Regions from separate parts of the Aeromonas sp. TS_SC_11 genome, predicted to be linked through region 2. Evidence: riboswitches for the same ligand, from Rfam matches in the RefSeq annotation. Region 2 holds a riboswitch; the other holds the start of a gene.

Region 1 (3,411 bases), 850 kb from region 2:
ACAAGAGGGGCACCCTGAGTGCCCCTCTTTTATGCAGTGTCAAACCTCGGCTGGCTCAGTCGAGCAGCTCCTGGTGGAGGCGATTGACGATGTGGCCCGCTTCTTCTTCCTTGACCAGGAAGCAGAGGTTGTGGGCACTGGCGCCATAACAGATCATGCGGATGTTGTGCTCGCGAATGGCGTCAAAGACCTGACTGCCCACCCCAGCCGCCTCGCTCATGCGGTTGCCGATGAGCGCCACCAGTGCCAGACCGGTTTCCACCTTTACCTTGCACAGCTGACCCAGCTCGGCCAGCACCTTGTCGCTGAGCACGGGCTCGCCGTTGCTCTGGCTGCCGGTGTGATCCAGGGTGAGCGACACGCTCACTTCCGAGGTGGTGATGAGATCCACCGAAATGCGGTGGCGGGCCAGGATGCCGAACACCTCGGCCAGGAAGCCGTAGGCGTGGAACATGTTGAGGCTGTGCAGGGTCACCAGCACTTGCTGGCGGCGCAATGCCACGGCGCGAAACAGCGGGTTGGTGCTGGTGCTGGCGCGGATCCAGGTGCCGCCGGCGGCGGGATCCTTGCTGGAGCCGACAAAGACAGGAATGTCCTGGCGCACCGCCGGTTGCAGGGTGGCCGGGTGCAGCACCTTGGCGCCAAAGGTAGCCATCTCGGCCGCTTCCACGAAGCTTATTTCGGGAATGGGGCGTGCACGTGTCACCAGTCGCGGATCCGTGGTGTAGATGCCGGGCACATCGGTCCAGATCTCTATGCTGCCCGCATCCAGCGCTTCGGCGAGCAGGGCGGCGCTGTAATCGGAGCCGCCGCGACCAAGCGTGGTGGTGCGGCCATCGGCATCCGAGCCGATGAAGCCCTGGGTGATGATGAGGCTGTCGCCGAGCAGAGGCCCCAGCGTCTGTTGGCAGAGGTCGCGAGTGGCGGCGAGATCCACGGTCGCCTTGCCAAATCGGCTGTCGGTGCGCATCAGCTGGCGCACATCCTGCCAGTGGGCCTTGATACCACGCTGGTGCAACAGCTCGGTAAAGAGGCGGGTAGACATCAGCTCGCCACAGGCGATGAGCCTGTCAGCCAGCTCCGCATCCGTATGCTGACTGGCCTGGCGGGCCATGGTGCGGATCTCGCCGAGGGTGGCATGGATCAGGGTACTCACGTCGGCGGGATCACCCAGTGCCGTCAGTATGGCCTGCTGGATCTCGGCCAGTTTGGCCAGCTGCACCTCCTGGCCTGCCTCGTCCAGATCGCCCTGGGCCAGTGCCACCAGCAGATTGGTGACGCCGGCGCTGGCGCTCAGCACCACCACTCGGCTTGCCGGATTGGCCAGCACCACATTGGCGCAATTGTTCATGGCCGCGGCATTGGCGACACTGGTTCCGCCAAACTTGGCGACATTGATCGGGCTCATTGCTTACTCCTGTCTTAATATAAAAATCCGGTTCCATCGGGCAAAAAGAGAGGAGGAGGCTGAAAATGGCAGGAATGAGAGAAGCTATCCCGGCCAGAAGCACTCCACCCGCAGAGCCCATCCCGTACCAGCCCCTGGTGGGGCTCGGTGGGGGATGACCACTACCGATGACAACCCGGGGGATTCAGCCCCCGCAGCCGACGTTGAGGTATCCAGTTGCCTCACCCGTCTCGGCGCTGCTCCCCCTGACCCAAGTTCATCGGACGCTGGTGTCCTCCCTTGGGCTGCCTGGGCAGCGCTCCTCTTCTGGCTCCACCGCAGGCGGTGGAGTGCAATTAGAAATACCCTGTGCTGGATTGCACTGTCAATCGAGATTGTGAAAAAGTTAACATTCGGCGACAACTCGGCACAAGATCAACAAGTTACGAAATGTTTTTTGACAAAACCTTGGAGCGGCGCTGCCAGTTGTAGAGCCGTTGCCGTTCCACCGGCAGGTCTTCCACCTCCAGCGGATCGAAGCCCCGTTCCCGGAACCAGTGAATGGAGCGGGTGGTGAGCACGAACAGGCGACGAATGCCGAGCCGCTTGGCCCGCTCGGCCACCTTGGCCACCAGCTGATCCCCCCGATTGGAGTTGCGATACTCGGGGTGAATGGCGACGCAGGCCATCTCCGCCATCGCCTCTTCCATGAAGCAGTAGAGCGCCGCGCAGCCGATGATGAGGCCGTCGCGCTCTATGATGGTGAACTTGTCTATTTCCATCTCCAGCTGCTCGCGAGAGCGGCGCACCAGAATGCCGTCCTCCTCCAGCGGGCGAATGAGATCCAGAATGCCGCCAATGTCTTCGATGGTGGCGGCGCGGGCCTGCTCGGCGCTTTCCCGCACTATCTGGGTACCGAGGCCGTCGCGACTGAACAGCTCTTGCAACATGGCGCCGTCATCCTGATAGCTCACCAGATGGGAGCGGGGTACGCCGCCCCGGCAGGAGGCAATCGCCGCACGCAGGTAACGGGCTGTGCCGGACATCTCTTCCCCCGCCTGCTCCAGCTCCACCAGCAGCTCCTCGGCCTGCTCGGGGAAGAGCTCCGAGATGGCTTCGCCGTGTCTGTCCATGACGCCCTGGGTGCTGCTGAAACAGATAAGTTTGTCGGCTTTGAGATCCACTGCCACCCGGCGGGCGACCTCTTCCGAGCTCAGGTTGAAGCTCTCGCCGGTGACCGAGCAACCGATGGGGGAGATGAGCACCAGCCCCTTCTGATCCAGTTGGCGGGTGATCCCCTCCACGTCGATGCGGCGTACCCGACCGCTGTGACAAAAGTCGATGCCATCATCCACCCCCAGCGGCTGGGCGGTGACGAAATTGCCACTCACCACACTGATGCGGGCCCCCTGCATGGGGGTGTTGGCCAGCCCCATGGAGAGCTGGGCCGTGATGTCGTACTGCAGGCCGCCACACACCTGTTTGATGATGGCGAAGCTCTCGTCATCGGTGACCCGGATCCGCCTGTGGTACTGGGCTTCGATACCCGCGCGAGCCAGTGCCTCGTCGTTTTGCGGACGTGAACCGAACACCAGCACCAAACGAATTCCCAGCGTCTGCAGCAGGGCGATATCGCTGACGATATTGGCAAAATTGGGGTGGCAGATGGCTTCCCCTCCCATCATCAGCACAAAGGTGGCGCCTCTGTGCACATTGACATAGGGGGTAGACTGCCGAAAGGCATAGACCAGGCTGGGTTCGCGTTCACGCACTTGAGGCTTCTTCCATAAAAAAACAGCAATGGGCTCAATATATGAAAATAAATTCACAAATCAAGACTAAATATTGATTTGGCCATTTTATGCCACCATTTTGTTCGCTTGATGACGCTGAAGAAAAACGAGAGACGAGAAGGTGGCGAAAAATACAGCAACACCAGTCTGGCTGTGGCCTTGGTTGATCCCGGCTCATAACCTGTTATCTTCGAGACTCCTTTTCGTCAGCTGTGCGATGACACAGGTTTT
Region 2 (3,411 bases):
AATATGCTGGTACTGGAGATGGGCGAGCTGTGATCACCGAACACTGAGCCTGCGAGTACGGCGGCCAGCATAGGCAACATCAGGCTGATGTCACTGGCGGCCGCCATGTCACCGGCCAGGGGCAACATGATGCCGAAGGTGCCCCAGCTGGTACCGGTGGCAAATGCCATGGCGCAGGAGAGGATAAACACCACAGCAGGCAGCACTTCGATCGGCAGGTTGCCGTTCGCCAGGGAAGCCAGATATTTACCGGTTTCCACATCCCGCACCACAGAGCCGATAGCCCAGGCAAACAGCAGAATAGTGATCGCCGGCAGCATGGCCATCACCCCTTGGGGCGCGGCCTTGATCCAGTTCTTGGCACCCAGCTTGAGGCGCAGCGCCAGGCCGATGGAAACCACCAGGCTGCACAGGGCACCGTAAACCAGAGAGGAGCCGACATTGGTGTTCTCGAACGAACCGAGCACGCTGAAGGGCAGCCCCTTTTCGCTCAGCACGGCAGCCCCTGAGTCAATCATGAAGTAGACGGTGGCGGCGGTCAGCGTCAGGATCGGCAGCACCATGTCAATCATGCCGCCATTGCTCTCCTCCGGGCTCTCCATATCCAGACCGATGGGACGGCCCTTGGATTCATCCCACAGCTTGCCTTCCAGCGCCCACTGCTCATGTTGACGCATGGGGCCGATATCGAACTGAAACGCGATCACCACCAGCACCATGATCAGGGTGAACACGGCGTAGAGGTTCATCGGGATCATCTCGACAAACGCAGCAATCGGGCTCTGCTCGGTCAGACCGTGCGCAGCCATGATACCGCCTACCAGGGCGATAATGTAGGCGCCCCAGGAGGAGATGGGCATGAGCACACAGACGGGAGCCGCAGTGGAGTCGAGCAGATAGGCCAGCTTGGCGCGGGAGATCTGGAAGCGATCCGTCACCGGACGGCAGATGGCTCCCACCGACAGACTGTGAAAGAAGTCATCAATAAAGAAGGCAAACACCATCATGCCGGTGAGCGCCTTGGCCCCCTTGCGGGTCTTGGCACGGCGCTCGGCCCACTCGGCAAAGGCGCGGGTGGCGCCGGAGACGCTCATCAGGCTGATGAGGCCACCCAACAGCAGCATGAACAGTATCATGTTGACGTTGTCACGATTGAGCGCGCCATCGACCCAGAAGATCTTGAGCACTGTGTTCAAGATGTAATGCAGGGAGTCGAGGGGAGAAAACTGATTGAGCAGCAGGCTGCCGGTCAGGATCCCCGCCCCCAGCGACAGCAGGACGCGGCGGGTCAGGATCGCCAGGGCGACGGCCAACAAGGGGGGAACGACAGACCAACCTGAGTCGGCGTACTGAATGATGTCCATGATCTCTTTGCACCTAAAGACAGCAGGTGGAGATCTACCGAGAGGATAAAGAAACAAAACCCATGGGGAGGTTATACTCCTCAGCCCCTTCAGGTAGCGCTCCATAGTGGATGACTATGGCAGTCCTGCACCTGTTCGATGCAGAACCAGCAGCCCGGTATGATGGCCTGGCTACTTCGGCGCTGACTCCTTTCCTTGTGCATCACAGGCATCACCCTCCGCACAAGTAGTCATAGGCAGCGCGCCTCTACTTAAAGGTATTCGGGGCACATTTTATCGTGCTGGCACGTTATGGCAAGTTTTTTGATTAAATCCCCACGTTGGCCATTTTAAAATGGGGAAAAGGTAGTCAAATGGTGCAAATATTTTGGTTTTGTCGCTATTTTCACCTGCTTGGAACTCAGTCGGATATGACGTATTCAATATTACTGAATCCAGTCTGTACTCAAAACAGTTCACTTATTTTGCACGCTGAATTTATTATTTTGCTTATCTTGACTTAATAGCAAGCTGGCGTATAAATTACCCAAAATTACTCTTTTCATTTAATTCCCTCCTTTGCTCGCGTGGTGGACACTATGAACGAATTTTTGAAAGTACTGCTGAATATCCGTAGCTTGCGCGCAGCGTGCCGTGAGTTGACTCTGGAACAATTGGAAGAAGGCCTGGAAAAACTCTCTGCTATTGTTGCCGAACGTCAGCAGGATGAAGCCGCCGATCGTCAGGCCCGTGAAGAACATCAGCGCAAAATTAACGAATATACCGAAATGCTGAAAGCCGCTGGCATTGATCCTGCCGAGCTGGTTGGCACAGTGGCTAACGAGCCAGCCAAGGCTGCGAAAAAAGGCAAGCGTGCCCCACGCCCTGCCAAATATCGCTATCTGGATAATGGTGTTGAAAAGACCTGGACCGGTCAGGGCCGTATGCCTTCCGCGATTGCCAAGGCCGTTGCCGAAGGCAAATCCATCGAGGAATTTGCCATCTGATTGGCAAATCACCGACCAATAAAAAACCTCGCACTGCGAGGTTTTTTATTGCCTGATATAACGCCATCAGCCCCGTTCGGCTGCCTTGACCCAGAGCACTTCCGGCGTCCCGGTGCAGGCCAGCAGGTAGCGGGCTATGGTGAAGAACCAGTCACTCAGCCGGTTTACATAGGGCAGTATGGCCGGATTGATCTGCTCTGCACGGCTCAAACTCAGCAGCAGGCGCTCACAGCGACGGGTCAGGGTTCGCACCACGTGAGCTTGTGACGCAGCACGGGAACCACTGGGCAAAATGAAATTGCGCAGCAGGGGTAAATTGGCGCTGTAGGCATCGATTTGCTGCTCGAGGCGCAAGGTCCATTCGTTATTTACCTGCCAGATGGCCTCATGCTGGCCATCGCTGGAAAAAGCCAACTCCCCACCCAAATCGAACAACTCTTGCTGCAATAATACCAGGTCGGCTAATAACCCGGTTTCAGCTGCGGGCACCTCCGCAATGAGCAGACCTATATGAGAATTCAATTCATCGATATAGCCATAGGTTTCGACCCGCAGCTCATCCTTGGCCAATTGCACACCATCGGCCAGTCGGGTCATGCCTTTATCGCCCTGCCTCGTATATATCCTCATACCGACATCCTGTTAATAATGGGAACAATCATGGATTCGAGCCCGTTCAGCTTGATTTCATAGGCAAGGGCCAGCGTTTGACCCAGCGCACCGGCAGGAAAACCGGTGCGTGCCATCCACACCAGATAGGGCTCCGGAATATCGATGATGCGCCGCCCCTGATATTTGCCGTAAGGCATCTTGGTGGCCAGGGTGAGCAGCACACGCTCGTCGGATAACCACTCCATATTAATCAATATCCAGATATTTATGAGTCTGGATAGATAGCCGCCAATTACGGGCAATACAGACTGCCATCGCCAGCTGGGTAGCACGGGGCTTCTGGCTGATGGGCTGCAGCGCAATTTCCACATCCGGGCGTAAAGTAGCGGTTGCCAGCAGGGCATCGAGCTCCTCGATATGGCGCTCGGTCGCGACCGGGTGCTTTATTT

Evidence for each region. A riboswitch is a leader RNA that binds a small molecule or an ion and turns the genes downstream of it on or off. The one in region 2 is predicted to bind lysine.
Region 1: linked by a shared signal. The riboswitch ahead of lysC (lysine-sensitive aspartokinase 3) and the one ahead of AC1P02_RS18170 (Na+/H+ antiporter NhaC family protein) in region 2 are both predicted to bind lysine.

Annotation. Positions count from the first base shown of each region.
Region 1 covers NZ_CM170470.1:3,072,169-3,075,579, forward strand. Annotated here, with positions in the region: gene lysC (lysine-sensitive aspartokinase 3) at 56-1,408, opposite strand; lysine riboswitch at 1,498-1,722, opposite strand; gene argA (amino-acid N-acetyltransferase) at 1,831-3,159, opposite strand.
Region 2 covers NZ_CM170470.1:3,924,019-3,927,429, forward strand. Annotated here, with positions in the region: gene AC1P02_RS18170 (Na+/H+ antiporter NhaC family protein) at 1-1,364, opposite strand, end outside; lysine riboswitch at 1,451-1,622, opposite strand; gene AC1P02_RS18175 (H-NS family histone-like protein) at 1,943-2,350, shown strand; gene AC1P02_RS18180 (cob(I)yrinic acid a,c-diamide adenosyltransferase) at 2,417-2,980, opposite strand; gene AC1P02_RS18185 (DUF3820 family protein) at 2,977-3,207, opposite strand; gene queE (7-carboxy-7-deazaguanine synthase QueE) at 3,209-3,411, opposite strand, start outside.